Coraliomargarita algicola: one gene and its partners. The protein of the gene in region 2 interacts with the protein of the main gene of each other region in a pairwise test. Links are inferred from orthologs where the notes say so. Each region holds a gene or a part of one and is shown on either strand. Other genes may lie near its edges. The genes, in order: dnaE, dnaN and rpe.

Region 1 (6,618 bases), 280 kb from region 2 along the record:
AATATTTCCCACGCTCCTGCTTCTACGATGGCGTCACCCATGGCAGTTTCAAAGACGCCGCCAAACGCCTACCCCAGATCCACGAGATGGGCTTCAACATCGTATACTTCCCACCGATCCATCCAATCGGTCGCGAGTTTCGTAAAGGCAAAAACAACACCCTCACTCCCGGCCCCGACGACGTGGGCAGCCCATGGGCAGTCGGCGCAGCCGAAGGCGGCCACAAATCCATCCTCCCCGAGTTAGGCACCCTCGAAGACTTTAAACACTTCCTCGACGAAGCCGAAATGCGCGGCATGGAGGTTGCCCTCGACATCGCCTTCCAATGCGCGCCCGATCACCCCTGGGTCAAAGAACACCCACAATGGTTCCGCTGGCGCCCGGACGGCACCGTGCAATACGCCGAAAATCCGCCCAAGAAATACCAGGACATCCTGCCCATCAACTTCGAGTCCGACGACTGGGAAAACCTCTGGGACGAGCTCAAAAGCGTCTTCGAATATTGGATCGAGCAAGGCGTCAAAGTGTTCCGCGTCGACAACCCACACACCAAGTCGATGGAGTTCTGGCGCTGGTGCATCCTCAATATCAAGGCGCAGCACCCCGAAGTCATCTTCCTCGCCGAAGCCTTCACCCGTCCCAAGCGCAAATACTTCCTGGCCAAAGGCGGCTTCACCCACGGCTACACCTATTTCACCTGGCGCAACACCGCAGCCGAGCTGCAGCAATACGTTGAAGAGCTCACGCAGGGCGACTCCAAGGATTACTTCTGGCCCAACTTCTGGCCCAATACGCCCGACATTCTACACGCCGACCTGCAAACCGGCAACCGCGCCACCTTCATCGGTCGCTACATACTCGCGGCCACACTCTCTTCCAACGTCGGTATCTATGGACCCGCCTACGAGCTACTCGACCATGAGCCCTATCCCGGCAAAGAGGAAAACAATCACAGCGAGAAGTATCAGCTCAAGGCCTGGGACCTCGACAAGCCCGGCAATATTCGCGCCGAAATCAGCCGTGTAAATGCCATTCGCAACAACCACGAAGCCTTCCAGCGCACCTTTAATGTGCAGTTCATCCCCTGCACCAACACTCACATTATCGCCTACTTAAAGCAGAACTTCGAAAAGACTGACCGCTTCATCGTGGTGGTCAACATGGACTGGGAAAACAAACAAGTCGGCAGCCTCGACCTCAGCGGCGCAGCCCTGGGCCTCGCCGCAGGAGCCAGCCTACGCCTCGTCGATCAATTCGCCGCAGCCCCCAAGGAATATCTGTGGCACGACAGCTTCCCCTACCTGGAGCTCAACCCACACACCTGTCCTGCGCATATTTTCCAGATTATCGATTAAGCAATTCCGATCTTTCAAATATTGTGTGATGCAAAATCCCCCGGCTCCGTAAGAAAGCATTCCATTGCCTACGCGTCGACATGCCCCTGGGATTGACATCTATAACCACACGAAAGCTGCCCGAGCATACCAACGTCGTTTCTGAGCTAATGCGTCCAGCGCCCGTGCCCAGAGTATTGCAATAGCTCGCGTCCAAGCTGGACTCGGTATTGGCGAACTCGACTTGCTAGTCGCGGCCCTCTCGGCAGAACAAGGCGTAGCCATCGCCACACGGAATGTTAGCGACTTCGAGCAAACTGGCATTCAAGTAATCAATCCGTGCGCTGAAGCCTAACAGCAGCACTTAGTGCACGCTGCGGATGGGATCATCCGCCCTCCCAAGGACGCATTTTCGACTGTGAATAGCTTCTGCTTGCATTGAAGATAAGGGGGCGCAATCTCCCCCTTCCCATGCCAGAGAAAGATACTGAATTCGTCCACCTTCACGTCCATACAGATCACAGTCTGCTGGATGGTTGTAGCCGGACGGATCGACTGTGCGCACGTGCCGCCGAACTGGGGATGAAGGCCCTCTCGATCACCGACCACGGTGTGCTCTATGGTCTGACCAGTTTTTTTAAACAAGCAGAAAAGCATGGGATCAAGCCGCTGCTAGGCTGCGAAGTCTACCTCGTCTACGAAGATCAACTGGCCACCGTCAACGAAGAGCGCGCCAAACAAAAGTCCCGCCACATGGGGCTACTCGCACGCAATTTCACGGGTTACCAGAATCTGTGCAAAATCGTATCCAAGGCGCATACGCAAGGCTTCTACCGCAACCCGCGCACCGACCTTAAAACTCTGGCCGAACACAGCGAAGGCCTGATCGGCTTTTCCGGCTGCTTGGCTGCCGTCATTCCGCAGTATCTGCTCAAGGGCGAGTTCGAAGAAGCCCGCGCGGCGGCCGCCAAGTTTATCGATATTTTCGGCAAGGACTACTTCATCATCGAGATCATGGATCACGGGATCGAAGAACAGCGTCGCATCATACCGGGCCTACTCAAAATTGCGGCTGAATTTGACCTCAAAGTCGTCGCCACCAATGATGTACACTACGTCAATAAAACCGATTGGGAGCCGCACGACTCACTGCTGTGTATCCAAACCGGAGCGAAGATACGCGACGAGAAACGTATGCGCTATGATGCGCAACAGTTCTACCTAAAGTCGCGTGAAGAGATGGACCTCGCCTTCAAAGAAGTGCCTGAGTCCATCACCAACACTTCCGCCATCGCAGAGATGTGCGAGGTCAAACTCCCCTTCGGCGAAGACCACTATCCTGTTTACGAACGCCCCGCCGAAATCGAAAGTGGTAACGACCATGTCAATTTTGAGCGCGTGCTGGACATCTACGTCGCCAAGAAAAACGAAATTTTGGTGCGCGACGGCAAAGAGCCGATCGAACTCTCGGAGGCCGAACGAATTAAGCACAAAAGCAACGGACTCTACCTGTTCGAGCTTTGTAAAATCGGCCTAAAGGAACGCTACGGCACCGACTACGATGCCTGCCGGGCGGACTGGGAAAATGCCTCCGCCCAAGACAAGCGCTATTGCGAACAACTCGAATACGAGCTCGCCATTATCACCGGCACGGGCTTCGTAGATTACTTCCTGATCGTTTGGGACTTCATTGCCTGGGCACGCAAACAAGGTATCCCCGTCGGCCCTGGCCGTGGTTCGGGTGCAGGTTGTATTGTCGCCTACGTGCTGAAGATTACAGACATCGATCCTCTCAGTTTCGGCCTGCTATTCGAGCGGATGCTTAACTTGGAACGTGTCTCGCCACCTGACTTCGACGTCGACTTCTGTATGCGGCGACGCGATGAAGTGGTCAATTATGTGCGCGATAAATACGGCAAAGACCGCGTGGCCAATATCATTACCTTCGGCACCTTTGGAGCCAAAATGATCATTCGCGACTTGGCACGCGTCAACGATCTGGAGTTTGCCGAGGCCAACAAACTGGCCAAGATGATCCCCGACGAGCTGAACATTACGCTCGACGACTCTGTCAAGAAATCGCCGGAACTCGCGGCCGAGGTCAACCGAAACCCCGTCGCCCGATCCATCCTCGACCAAGGCCGCGTGATCGAGGGGATGATTCGCAACACAGGTAAACATGCCTGTGGTGTGATCATCGCTGACCAAGACATTACCAATCTAATCCCCGTCACCCTGCAGGAAGGTGATTTGACCACGCAGTATCCCAAGGGCCCCTCGGAAGACCTGGGCCTGCTCAAGATGGACTTCTTGGGCCTCAAGACATTGACGGTGATCTCCGATGCAGAGAAGAATGTACGCATGACGCGTGACATGCCCGACTTCAACGTCGAGAAAGTCTCACTCAAAGACAAAGAAACCTTCGACCTGCTCAACTCCGGTCGCACCACCGCCGTCTTCCAATTGGAATCCGGTGGCATGCAGCAGCTCTGTCGTCAGATCGGCCTGAGCTCCTTCGAGGAGATTATCGCGTTGATCGCGCTCTATCGTCCTGGGCCGATGCAGTTCATACCGCAGTTCATCGAAGGTAAAAAAGATCCCTCTACGGTGCAGATTCCCCACCCTTTGCTAAAAGAGCTAGTGCAGGAAACTTACGGGGTATTGGTTTACCAAGAACAGGTGATGCAATCTGCACAGATCATCGCAGGCTATACACTAGGCGGTGCGGATATTTTGCGCCGCGCGATGGGTAAGAAGATTAAGTCGGTGATGGATGAGCAAAAGGGCGTCTTCATCAAAGGCGCCAAGGAAACCAACAACATCGACCGTAAAACCGCCGAATCGATCTTTGCCTTGCTGGAGAAATTTGCCCAATACGGTTTTAATAAGTCGCACTCCGCAGCTTATGCGATGCTCAGTTATCGCACTGCGTATTTAAAAGCCAACTACCCGGTGGAGTTCATGGCGGCCGTGCTCACCTCCGAGCAAGGCAATGCGGACAAGCTATCCAATTTCCTCGCAGAGTGTAACGCGATGAACGTGCCGGTGCTCAGCCCGGATGTAAATGAGTCCGGAGCGGACTTCACCCCAGTCATTGAAAAGGGCGAAGGTTGTATTCGTTTCGGTATGGCATCCATCAAAGGCGTCGGCGAAGGTGCCGCCAAAGTGATCATCGCCGAACGCGACGCCAATGGCACTTACAAAGATTTCACCGACTTCATCGTTCGCAACTCCGACAAAGCCGTCAATCGACGGGTGATGGAAGCGCTGATCAAAACCGGTGGCTTCGACTCGCTGGGCGAGGACCGTGCCAGCCTACTCGATGGGCTCGACTCCGAACTCGCCGAAGCAGAAAGCGCCCGCAAAGATCGCGAAGCGGGCCAAAGCAGCCTCTTCGACATGCTCGGCGATGATAGTGGCGTGGCCGACGAAGACAAACCTGGCAGCAATCGACGCACTGTCGAGGAGATGGGCATGACCGAAAAGCTCCGCTACGAAAAAGAACTGCTGGGCTTCTACATCTCCGGGCACCCCATGGATGCTTATGCCGCTCTCGACGATGCCATCGACAGCTTTCGCCACCCCGACGACCTGTTTAACTTTGACGACCGCAGCAGCTTCCGTCTGTGCGGAATCGTCAGCAATTTACAGATCAAATACACGCGCAAAGACAGCAAGCAAATGGCAGTCTTCAATCTGGCCACTCGCAACCATAGCTTCGAGATGATCATGTTTCCCGATCCATATGCCAAGGAGGGGCACCGCTTGGAGGATGGAAAACTCGCATTGATCCATGGCATTATCGGTCGCCGCAATGGAGAGATGAGCCTGGCCGCGCATAACATCTTCGATCTAGAGGTCTCGATTCCGAAACTCATTCAACGCATTAATTTCATCCTCTACCCGAATAGCAAAGCCGTCGAATTCATCAACCTACTACGCGACACCATCGACGAGCAATACGGAGAGACGCGTGTGAATATCAGCTTCCTGGTCGAAGACCAAATCCTGGAGGCCCAAACGGCGCAATCACTCACCTTCACAATCACCGGCACTAATTTCAAATCACTACGCCGCCACCCCGCCCTCGCCGGGGTGCGAATCGAAGCCATCGACTTGAAACCGATTGATGATCGCAAGCCGTGGGAAAAGCGAGGGAAGAAATTCTAGGACTGTGCCATACGAATCAATTTCGTCTCCGCATCATAGAAATAATCCGGGATCTCTTCAGACAAAGTCAGACGAATCGCCTCTTCAATCACTGCTAGCGGTGCCACGAACCACTCTCGCGGCGTATGTCGTTTGCCTACGTCATCAAAAACATCGATTTCTAGGCAAGCTTTTGCAAAAAACTTATGCAGCAACAGTTCCAGCTTCTGCGGATTGAGGTTATAGCACTCAAAGCTAGTAACAATTCTAACTGGTGCCATCAAATATGTAGGATCATCTGCAGCGTTTTTAATGCGTTCTTCCACCGAGCCACGGCTGTAGCCGATTTTGTATAAATCCTTATTTTGCGCAATCTTCGGATTCTGGCTTCGAGACCTTAACACATAGATAGTTCCAGTTTGCTGATCGGTATCCGTCAGGCCATCGAGTTCTTTGACCAAGCGATCTTCATGCTCAGTAATGCGACGCCCATCTTTATACAGTTCACGCGCCAGCGATCGTAGCAACATCGCAGACTCTGTCCCATTTTCAAAGATGCAGCGCATCCGCGCGTTGACCTTACCACCTTTAAGCTCTTTTTCACCGACTGCTGCGACGTAGGCCATGATGCCTTTGAGCACAAAAAACTGCCCAGTTTCGATCTGTTGCTCATTGGCAAAAGGTAACATCTGCCGCTTACCGCTTCTCAAGTCTTGATGACAATTTTTAAACAGTGGCTCAAAGCGATCAAAGTCTTCGCATGCTTCACGCTGCGCGATGTAGTCGGGCATCTCAATCTGACTTCGGACATGCTTCAGGTTGAAGATGTCTACCTCGGGCGCAGGATCATCTAAAAGCCCAAGGTCGTCATCGTTATAAATATCTTCCATCGATGCGGGTGGTTCCAGTGTCGCGAGCAGACCAAATTCATCGAAGTTCTGTAGCAGCTGCAACTTTGCTTCGTCTTTGCGCAGTGCACTGAGGCTCATCGCCAATTGCGCTTCTTGCATATTTGATGGATTCACTTCGGGCTCACGCGCATGTAAGCGATAAAACTCGGTGATCTGGTGAAATTTATCGATCAAGCGCTCTTCTGCACTTTGCGCGGTCGACTGCACTGGCTTCACATCCAGCA
Region 2 (5,220 bases):
AACCGCTGGGAATCTTTTTTTTGGCTTCTTAGCCATATTGCGTTGCATACAAGCTAACTACGCCACCGACCCCAGCGTTGTCTCTGACAATTACAAACAAGCTGTTTGGTTCATTCTTTTTGGGGTTATATGCGATGCCTTGGATGGACGTGTTGCTCGATTAGGTGGCCGGGAATCATTATTTGGCAAGGAGTTTGATTCGATCGCAGATATCATCTCCTTCGGTGTCGCGCCCGCTCTCATGATGATCTTTCTGGTGCTGACGCCTACGGTCGAAAAATATCCGATCTTTTTACAAATTAGCTGGCTGATTGGATTTGTATACTTGCTATGTGCAGCCGTTCGGCTCGCGCGTTTTAACGTGCTGACTCACCCGATGCTTCCTCCGGCCGAGAGGTTGAAAGGCACCAATGACTTTTTGGGCCTGCCGGTGCCTGCGGCGGCTGGGATGATTGCCTCGATCGTATTAGTCATCACCAGCCTCAAAACCCCCACATACGACTCCCGTAGCCTGGCGCTACTGATCCCTCCCTTCATGCTAGCGATCGCTTATCTGATGGTGAGCAATATACAGTATCCCAGCTTCAAAAACGTCGATTGGCAAACACAGACAAAGTTTCGCTCCTTCATCGCTCTGATTCTAGGCTTGGGCACTGCTTTCTTCTTCAAGGAATTCTTTTTTGCGCTGCTGTTTTTTACTTACATAGCCTATGGGCCCATCCGTCATTTCGTCCGCATCTACCGTGCTCGTAAAAATCTCAAGTTAGGCCCCAATAAAGGCAGTGAATAACTTGGGAATAAGTGCGAATAGTCTGTGGATTTCTAAAAAGTTATTCCCATTGTTCACTCTCCTCATTTTTAATTCACCCTCTTTTACACATAAAATTTATTTCGCAAATGACTTGTCGGCAGAGACTTGATGAGTTGTTCTACTTAATCCACCCCCTTACTGTTACTAAGAGATTTAAATATATAAAAAGAACTATTATATAAGCATTGCCAGTAAGTCCAAAAAAACGCCAAATTCTCCACCATGAAGTTCAAGATCAACCAGGATCATTTTAGCAACGGCCTCCAACAAGTTCTCAACGTTGTTGCGACTCGTTCTACCATGCCCATCCTCAGCAATGTGCTGATCGAAGCCGAGGAGGGTCACATTTCGCTGACTACAACCAACCTTGACCTTGGCATTCGTTGCCGAATCAAGGCTGAGGTTTCTGAACCTGGCAGCACGACATTGCCAGTTCGCAAATTGGCGACAATCGTGCGTGAGCTTCCGGTCAACGAGGTATTTGTTGAAACCAGTGATAGCAACCAGGCGAAGATTACATCGGGTGGTTCACTTTTCAAAATCATGGGTTTGAGTGCTGAGGAGTTTCCACCGTTGCCTACTTTTGAGAATCGTAAAGTCTTTGAGCTTTCGCAGGACAAAATCGTAAACATGCTCAAGAGCGTGTCTTACGCTCAATCCACGGATGAGAATCGCTACATCCTCAACGGTGTATACTTTAACTTTGCGGATGAGAAATTGACGCTGGTGGCGACGGATGGACGCCGTCTTGGTTTGACTGCGCTGGAACTAGAAATCAGCGAAGACAATGCGGGCAGCCTAATTTTGCCTGCCAAGACAGTGGGCGAGCTGGAGCGTTTGATGGGCAAGGGAGAAGCTGTGAAGGTCGCCTTCAACGATCGTCAGGCAGCTTTTGAAATCGCGATCGATGAAGCGGGCGATTCCGGTTTGATTGACCACCTCTATCTCGTATCCAAGATTGTAGAAGGTAACTACCCGAATTATCGTCAAGTCATCCCTAAGGAAACAGAGCACCGAGTCAAAATCGAGCGTGAGTTAATGCTTGAATGCGTGCACCGTGCAGCTTTGGTGACATCGGACAAGAGTAACTCTGTAAAGCTTAAGGTGAGTAAGAACCTGCTGGAAATCTCTGGCTCGTCGACTGAATATGGTGAATCGCACGAATCGATGGCGATCGCTTATGATGGCCCTGAGGTGCAAGTCGCGTTCAATCCACAATTTTTAATGGAGCCGCTTAAGGCTTTGACTAAGGATGAGGTCTTCTTCGAGTTCAAGGATGAGCTCAGCCCGGGGCTATTCAAGACATTGGATAACTTCATCTGTGTGATCATGCCACTGCGCTTGAACTAATTTAAGCGACCATAACACATTTTATGAAGGACGGTCGTTCAGGCCGTCCTTCTTTGTTTTAGACTATGTTTACTGAATCTTCAGAAATCTATCAATGGCTACTATTTATGGTGGCGATCGTGACAGTCTTGTTACCAATGCTTGGTAACCGCCTATCGATGCCTGCTTTTATCGTGTTAGGGCGTTGGACGCGGTGGTTCCTCTTCGCTGCTTTATTTGCCTATTTTCTGAAAGTATTTGGTCTCTCCTATCGTCCAGACTGGGTGCATTTTGTGACAGGGCTGGCTCTTTGGTTTGTATTGGAGACGGGGTATAATTGGATCGCAATTAAAGCGCTCAGCCGCAGTGAATTACCGCTATTTCCAGAGTTTTATGAGAATGTTGACGGCGATGAATGGCCGGCAGATGCACGTTTTATTGAACTCAAGGATTGGTTGCGCACTGAAAAGTATAGTCGGCTTAAAGCTCTGAAGGCAGAACTGTTTGAAGGCACCTTTTTACGTGCATCAATTTATGAAAGCACGGATGGGCTGACGCGCATACAAATCTTATTTTTACCGAAGCGCAAAGGCGGTGCGATTGCTTGTTATACGATCAGCACGCAGTCAAAAGATGGTGAGCGCTTGATTACGGATAATCTTTTCCTTCCATATGGAGGCTATTATCCAGAGAGTTGGAATATGTGCCGCAAACCATTAATTGGTTCTTTAAAACGCCTGCTACTTTTACATCGAAAACGTTTGTTGGCTTCTGGTTTTGAACCCGTTCCAGTCGAAGAGGATGCTTTAGTTGAGTTAAATGATCAGCAACGCATACTTGAGCGGCTCAATGTAGAGACTGGGTTTTTAGTGCCACGTCCGCGCCAGGAAGAGGATGGTAAGATTACCTATGAAGGCCGCTACAGGCTTTGGAAGGAAATGTGGATGTTAGCTTACCTGGGCAAATCAGTGGCCTAGTCGGGAGACCTCTCTGATTACAGCGAATCTTTTATAGGCACAAAAAAGCCCCCTAAAGAGGGGGCTTTGAAAGTTGAAAGCGTTTAGCTTCTATTTATGTGACCGCTCGTTGCGAGCAATTACATTTCCAATTGTGGGCGATCTGCCTTGGGCCAGTCGATGTGGTAGAACTTGCCACGAGGCTCATCGGTGCGCTCGTAAGTGTGGGCACCAAAGTAGTCACGTTGAGCTTGCAGAAGGTTTTGCGGCAAGCGCGAGCTACGGTAGCCATCGAAGTAAGACAGCGCGGAGCTGAAGGTTGGGATGGATACACCGTGTGTGGCGGCTAGAGCCACGACTTTACGCCAGCTCTTTTGGGCGGTGTGGATGGCTTCGCTGAAGTATGGGTCCAGCAGAAGGTTGGCGAGATTCGGATCACGCTCATAGGCTTCTGTGATCTTTTGCAGGAAGGCCGCACGAATGATGCAACCACCGCGGAAGATTTGTGCAATCTCACCGAAATTGAGCTTCCAGCCATATTCCTCTTGAGCGTAAGCCATCAATTGGAAGCCTTGTGCATAGGAGCAGATCTTGGAGGCGTAAAGAGCCTCGCGGATCGCTTCGACCATTTCAGCCTTGTCGCCAGTGAAGGCTTCGGCCTCAGGGCCTTTAAGGATCTTTTCCGCAGCAACACGTTCGTCTTTAACGGCTGATAGGCAGCGAGCAAAGACGGCTTCGGCTACGGTGGGTGCAGGTGTGCCCATGTCGAGCGCATTGACAGAGGTCCATTTACCTGTGCCCTTCTGACCCGCTGTATCGAGCACGATGTCGACGAATGGTTTGCCAGTTACGGGATCGGTTTGCTTCAGAATGTCGGCTGTGATTTCGATCAGGAAGGAGTCGAGGTCGCCCTTGTTCCACTCAGTGAAGATGTCGCCCATCTCTGCCGGAGAGAGTCCCAACACATTTTGCATGAGGTCATAAGCCTCGCAGATCATCTGCATGTCACCGTATTCGATGCCGTTGTGGACCATCTTAACGTAGTGTCCGGCACCGTCTGGACCGATATAGGCGGTGCAACTGAAACCACCTTCGACAGGCTTGCCAGCTTCGGCGCCTTCGAGTGGTTTACCAGTTTCTGGGTCTACTTTGGCTGCGATCGCTTTCCAAATGGGCTCTAGGTGCGACCAAGCTTCCTTGCTGCCGCCTGGCATTAGAGACGGACCAAAGCGAGCGCCTTCTTCTCCGCCGGATACTCCGGAACCGATGAAACGAAGCCCTTTTTCTGTAAGCTCTTTTTCGCGCCGGATGGTGTCGTCCCACTTGGCGTTGCCACCGTCGATGATGATATCACCTTCTTCAAGAAGGGGAATTAAGCCTTCGATCACCTTGTCTGTCGCCCAACCTGCTTGCACCAGAATGATGATTTTACGAGGACGTTTGAGCGAGGCGACAAAGTCTTTGAGCTCGGCTTGACCGACTAGGCCACCCGGCGTGTCGGGGTTAGCCGCGACGAATTCTTCCATTTTGGAAGTCGTCCGGTTATAAACGGAAATCTTAAAGCCATGGTCGGCGATGTTAAGAGCCAGATTTTGGCCCATTACTGCGAGGCCAATCAGGCCAATATCGGAGGTTGCTTCAGACATAATTTGTATGGATTAAAAGTTGAATTAGGAAATCCAGCTCCAAAGTCTACGCAAGGGCAGACTGGGAAAGAGGCATGAATTATCGTCATATCTGGGATACATTTGATTAAAACGAACCAAAATAGCGCGTTATACTATGAATGAAAATTATATAATCCCGAGATTTTTTGCATAAATGCGCAGTTTGAGGTCCATTAGTAAGCTCTGATTGAAGCGTTACAGTCATGCGTAAATTGACTATTTGAATTGTCATTCAGAAAAATGCCTTCAAACGTAGGCGCCATGGAAGTAGTGGCAGGTATCTCTAAAGAATGGCGTCGTCGTATGCTATTTATGTTTTTTATGATCTTCGGTATGGCTGCCTGGTTTTTATCGGATGGCTATATCATGTGGCCGAACGAGGCGCAGCGCTATGGAGAGTATGCAGAAATCAAGGATGCTTTGATTGAGTCAGGAGACGCGGTAGATGAAGAAAGTT
Region 3 (5,286 bases), 1.9 Mb from region 2 along the record:
CCGTTTGCACACGGGCCCATTTGGCACCAAGCTTTTCCAGCAGCGGATACACTGGCTCCGGATCAAACATGAAGCGATCCAGGGTCTCAAAGCCGACACCGATTTTTGACGACTTGATCTCCGTGGCCTTGCGTACGGACATCTTTCCTAGCACTGGCATGCCACAGGCAGCAAGATCAGTGAGTTGTTCTTGTTTCAGTTTCGGCACATCTTGCACCTCAACAAAGCGGGAGGGATTTAATTCTGTGGTCATAGTGGTGGCGCTCTATTTTTTGAAGATAAACCCGCTGTCCTTGGGGCGGATGTCCGTTAAGGTGCCCTTGTAGTGACGCAGGTCATGCGCCTGATAGGGGTGCGCTTTCATCGCTTCGATATCGATTTCGACACCTAAGCCCGGCACTTGCGGAATCGTCAGGCAACCATCCTCGAAGCCCGCTTCTTCTTGTGCAATCTCCGTGCGCCAGTTCACATCGGTCGCCATGGTTTCCAGGCGACGGATGTTCATCGTCGAGGCCGCAATGTGCAGTGTCGCCGCATTCGCGACCGGACCACAGGGGTTGTGCGGGCAACATGGCAAGAAATAGCCTTCGGCAGTTTCGGCGATTCGCTTCAGTTCCGACATGCCCCCCACATGAGTGACGTCCGGCTGCGCAAAGTCCGCACAGCGTGACTCAAAAAACGAGATGTAGTCCCAGCGGCTATACAAGCGCTCCCCCGCTGCAATTGGCACGCGACTGCGACGACGCACATCTGCCAGCGCTTCCAAATTACCCGGCGGAAGCGGCTCTTCAAACCAGCCCACATTATGCGCTGCAATCATATCTGCCGCACGCACCGCGGTCGGAACATCAAAGCGACCATGTCCTTCAATCAAAAGCTCCGCCTTACCATCCACCACCTCTGCCACAGCGGCCACACAGGCTTCAGCCTTTTTCAACTCCGCGGGCGTCAGTTCCAAGTAGGCCGCACCAAAGGGGTCCCACTTCAGCCCCTTATACCCGGCTTCCATCGCAAGCTTCGCTTTTGCCGCAAACTCCTCCGGCTCCTTCGCACCCGAAAACCAGGCGTTGGCGTAGCAGGTTATACGATCACGCACCGCACCACCAAACAGCTCATACACAGGCACCCCCAGGGCCTTGCCTTTAATATCCCACAGCGCCATTTCCAAGGCACCGAGTGCCGACATATAGACCGGCCCGCCACGGAAATACACTTCACGGTTCGCCTCATCCCAGATCGACTGAATCTCAAATGCATTGCGCCCGATCACATTACGCGCGATTTCCAGCATCGCTTCGACCACCGTCTTTTCACGATATTCCAATGAGGCCTCCCCCCACCCGTAAACACCTTCGTCGGTTTCCACTTTCAGGAAGACCCAATTGGTGCGAAAGCAATCGCAAATGTAAGGAGTAATCGCAGTAATTTTCATAATCAGTAAACTTTAGTGTAAAAACAGGTAAGCTGCTCGTTCGCCCCTCAGATAACAACATTATGCGATTTACAGCCGTTCGCATAAAGTTAACAAATATGTGCATGCCGACTTCCAACGACACAGCCCAGCCAGCCAATTGGCACGCCCTACACCCGAGTCTGGAACGCTGCTACATCGGCCCACCACAAGGCAAGTCAGGCACCTTTCCCGGCACCGTGTTTACCTTGTGCAAACTTCTCGCCGGCGCAGCAACAATGAGCAAAGACGGCCATCAAATCGAAACCGACTCCCAAACCGAGACCTGGATACTCTGCTCCCCCGGCACGCGAACCCAACACTTTAGCGACGATGCGAAAATCATCTCCATCCACATCTCGCTGGGTAACCCACAAAACGGAGCCGAATGGACGGGTGCCCCCCTGATTTGTGTGCCCACCGAAGCCGCAGCCGAAGCCACCCTTGCCCGTTTAGTTCACTGTCAGCCATTACAGGCCTGCTCCCCACGACAGCGACTTGATTTACAAAGCTTGGAGCTCCCCATCACCGCGCATCTGGAACTACAGCAACACAGCCTGGAACTATTTAATTGGGCCCTCCAACTCGCCAGTCGCCACGGCATGCACTATCAAGTGCCCCGCATTCAGGACCCACGTGTGCAAAACAGTCATCAAACACTTGCCAGTCTCAGCATCCGCCAAAGTTTTTCACGCCAGGAACTCGCCGCCCAAGAGGGGCTCACCGCCGGACAACTGGACCGCCTCTGGCGCGTAGAGCTGGACATCACGCCCAATCAATATCGTGACCGCCAACGCCTCACCTATGCCTGCGAACAACTCCGCCGCAAGGAGATCCCGATCAAAGTCATCGCCGCCGAACTCGGCTTCCGCCATCTCTCCCAATTTTCCAACTGGTTCAACAGCCGCCACGGCGAATCCCCCCGCAGCTTCCGCAAGCGCCCCGGCACCAGTTAGATTTAGATAAAATCCTTTTGCCTAATGGCACTTTTAACGCTCAATGGCCGTCATGCCTAGCCCACATCAGACTTTACTCGCTCCTTCCATCCTCGCTGGTGACCACGCCAACCTTCGCAGCAGCCTTAAGGTGATCGAAGAGGCAGGCCTACAGTGGGTGCACCTCGACATTATGGATGGTCACTTTGTGCCAAACCTAAGTTTTGGCCCGCAAACAGTCAAAGCACTGCGGCCCGACTCACAGCTCTTCTTCGACGTTCACTTGATGCTGGATAATCCGCACCTCTACATCGATGCCTTCCTGGATGCGGGTGCACAGCAAATCACCATCCATGTGGAGCCAGACTATCCCGTCGCCGACACACTTGCCTACATAAAATCCAAAGGCTGCAAATGTGGCGTGGTGCTCAATCCAGACACACCCGCGGAGGACGCGAAGGAGTTTTTACCCGCCTGCGACATTGTACTGTTAATGACTGTGCAGCCGGGCTTCGGTGGACAGAGCTTTCGCCATGATGTGCTACCCAAAATTGAGCAATTCGATGCCTGGCGCAGCGAACTCGGGCTAAACTATCGCTTAGAGATCGATGGCGGCGTGGACCTACAAACGGCTCCTCTATGCACCCAACGCGGCGCAGATTCCTTGGTTGCTGGGACCGCATTTTTCAAAGCCGCCGATCAGAGCGCATTCATCCAAAAGGTCACCTGCTAAACGTCGCGAGCGCTCGCGCCTGAGCCCTCGGGGCGGACGGCCTTCGTCTGCCGCTTCATCGCCTTGGAGATCACTTCCACGTAAACGCTTTCACCCCCCTGCTCCAGCGCTTGCCCGATCGCCTGCGACAAGGCACTCACATGCACCACCACCGCAGTCTCGGCTGTGATCCCCGCTTTGCAGTTGAAATCCCAAAAGTCCTGCCCTTCTGGTAACTTCTTCTTACGCTCGCGCTTGAGGTATTTATTCACCTCTGCGCGAATCGAGTCGACCAAGCGTTCGGGTTGGATTCTGTCATGTGTCAGAGGGAATGTTTTCTTCATAAGCAGACAAAGCCTCTAGCCAATCACATGAAAAGCAACCGCTAACTCTAATTGACCGCAGTTTCCCGCCGCCTACGCTTTATTCGAAATCCATACGCAACTATAGGGCTCTAGCACAATTTCCCCTTCGAGATCATTGTAGCTTTGGCCACTAATCAAATCACACCAAGTCTCCGTCGCGATTAGATTCAACTCCACCAATGGTATCGTTTGGCGTTGGTCGGATATGTTATTTAAGGCAAACAAAGATTGATCACGGTTCAAGCTCTCGCGCCAGAATGCGAATACCTGATCCGAGAAATGCAATGTATACTGAGTGGCATTTGGATGAAAAGCAGCTTGCTTGCGGCGAATCTCAATCAAGCGTTTCATCTCAGCGAAGACAGCCTTGTGATGACGCCCATCGTCTTCCAGTGCAGCGTTGAGCTCGTCGACTGGCCATTGGTAGCGATTGATCGTACGGGCACGGCCGGTTTGTGCCATGCCCTCGCGATTATTCTCTGTGCCGAGTAGACTATGGATATAAATCGCCGGCAAGCCCTCCAGAGCCAACATAATCGTATGCGCACAGATGTAACGCGCAGTTTGCAAACCATCGGCCTCCCCGCCGATGGTCTTGGCCATCGCACTGTAAAGCGAGATATTAGCCTCATACGGCGTGAGCTCCCCTTCGGGGGTGCGACGCATCGAAATCTCACCGCCACTATCACGCAAGTTAGCCACCAAGTCGTCCAACTCTTCGGCGGACAGCAGCCCCTCCGCCGGGCGCAGTCCTATGCCATCATGCGAAGCGATAAAGTTCAGATAGGCCCGCCCGCGACGGGCCGGCGGCATAGACATCATCCAGGTCTTTAAGTGCTTACAATTGCCACTCAAAATCGAGTTCAACAACAAGGGCGGCAGCGAAAAGTTATAGATCAAATGCGCCTCGTTGTCGTTGCCAAAGTAACTGAGATTCTCGCGGTTAGGCACATTTGTCTCTGTGATTAAAACTGCAGTGGGCTCTAAGTTTTCGATCACGATGCGCAATAACTTAATCAACTCGTGCGTCTGTGGCAAATGCACACAATTCGTGCCCGACTCTTTCCAAAGAAAAGCAATCGCATCCAAGCGGAAGTAACGAATCCCCTGCTCTACATAGTGACGAATGATACGCACGATCTCATAAAGCACCTCTGGATTCTTGTAATTCAGATCGACCTGATCCTCGCTAAAGGTACACCATACATGCTTCGCGCCATCGACTGTTTTGACCTCGGTCAATAGCGGCGTGCTGCGCGGACGGACCACCATCGAGAGATCTTCATAGTCAGTGCCCTCGATAAAATAATCACGACCGGGGTCGCGGCCTTTTAGGAAGTTCTGAAACCAACGGGACTGACTGGAGCAATGATTGATCACCAAGTCGGCCATCAGGTCAAAGTCCTCCGCGATCGATTGCAAGTCCTCCCAAGTGCCCAGCTTCGAGTCGACGGCCTTGTAATCAATCACCGAAAAACCATCGTCCGAACTATAAGGGTTAAACGGCAAGACGTGCACTGCGCTCAAAGTGTCCCGCAGATCTCGCACCAGAAAATTCTTTAATTCACGCAGAGGCTTGCGCGTTTCACTGATAATCGAGTCACCGTAGGTGATCATCATGATGTCTGACTGATCCCACTTACTGGTCCCCAATGCCACCGGCGCGACTTGCTCGGACATATGAGCCGCTTCCAATAAATGATCTGTAATCTCTTCGACACGCTCGGCACCGTAAATTTCGTTCACGTGCAAGGCCACACGCTGACGCACCCGCTGCGTCTTAGGGTGCAGCGCAGGATTCACGACGATCTCAGACCCGAACTC

What was found.
Region 1: the proteins of dnaN (region 2) and dnaE interact in binary tests that used the Escherichia coli proteins (3 or more experiments, as listed by UniProt). The link is inferred for Coraliomargarita algicola from one-to-one orthologs.
Region 3: the proteins of dnaN (region 2) and rpe interact in binary tests that used the Escherichia coli proteins (3 or more experiments, as listed by UniProt). The link is inferred for Coraliomargarita algicola from one-to-one orthologs.

Annotation. Positions count from the first base shown.
Region 1 is NZ_CP138858.1:2,602,711-2,609,328, forward strand. What follows is about bases 1,444-5,704. They hold dnaE (DNA polymerase III subunit alpha), read left to right. Parts: upstream 1,444-1,805; coding sequence 1,806-5,504; downstream 5,505-5,704. Other genes in these bases: SH580_RS10495 (GIY-YIG nuclease family protein), read right to left, coding at 5,501-5,704. Outside these bases: SH580_RS10485 (alpha-1,4-glucan--maltose-1-phosphate maltosyltransferase), read left to right, coding at 1-1,355; more of SH580_RS10495, read right to left, coding at 5,705-6,618. UniProt on the Escherichia coli protein: DNA polymerase III is a complex, multichain enzyme responsible for most of the replicative synthesis in bacteria. This DNA polymerase also exhibits 3' to 5' exonuclease activity. The alpha chain is the DNA polymerase catalytic subunit.
Region 2 is NZ_CP138858.1:2,883,410-2,888,629, forward strand. What follows is about bases 235-3,097. They hold dnaN (DNA polymerase III subunit beta), read left to right. Parts: upstream 235-1,033; coding sequence 1,034-2,161; downstream 2,162-3,097. Other genes in these bases: pssA (CDP-diacylglycerol--serine O-phosphatidyltransferase), read left to right, coding at 235-790; SH580_RS11690 (hypothetical protein), read left to right, coding at 2,227-3,097. Outside these bases: more of pssA, read left to right, coding at 1-234; more of SH580_RS11690, read left to right, coding at 3,098-3,117; gndA (NADP-dependent phosphogluconate dehydrogenase), read right to left, coding at 3,237-4,742; SH580_RS11700 (hypothetical protein), read left to right, coding at 5,004-5,220. UniProt on the Escherichia coli protein: Confers DNA tethering and processivity to DNA polymerases and other proteins. Acts as a clamp, forming a ring around DNA (a reaction catalyzed by the clamp-loading complex) which diffuses in an ATP-independent manner freely and bidirectionally along dsDNA.
Region 3 is NZ_CP138858.1:1,027,140-1,032,425, forward strand. What follows is about bases 1,360-4,288. They hold rpe (ribulose-phosphate 3-epimerase), read left to right. Parts: upstream 1,360-2,458; coding sequence 2,459-3,118; downstream 3,119-4,288. Other genes in these bases: SH580_RS03915 (mandelate racemase/muconate lactonizing enzyme family protein), read right to left, coding at 1,360-1,432; SH580_RS03920 (helix-turn-helix domain-containing protein), read left to right, coding at 1,537-2,406; SH580_RS03930 (DUF6172 family protein), read right to left, coding at 3,115-3,441; SH580_RS03935 (alpha-amylase family glycosyl hydrolase), read right to left, coding at 3,514-4,288. Also shown: SH580_RS03910 (GH39 family glycosyl hydrolase), read right to left, coding at 1-253; more of SH580_RS03915, read right to left, coding at 266-1,359; more of SH580_RS03935, read right to left, coding at 4,289-5,286. UniProt on the Escherichia coli protein: Catalyzes the reversible epimerization of D-ribulose 5-phosphate to D-xylulose 5-phosphate.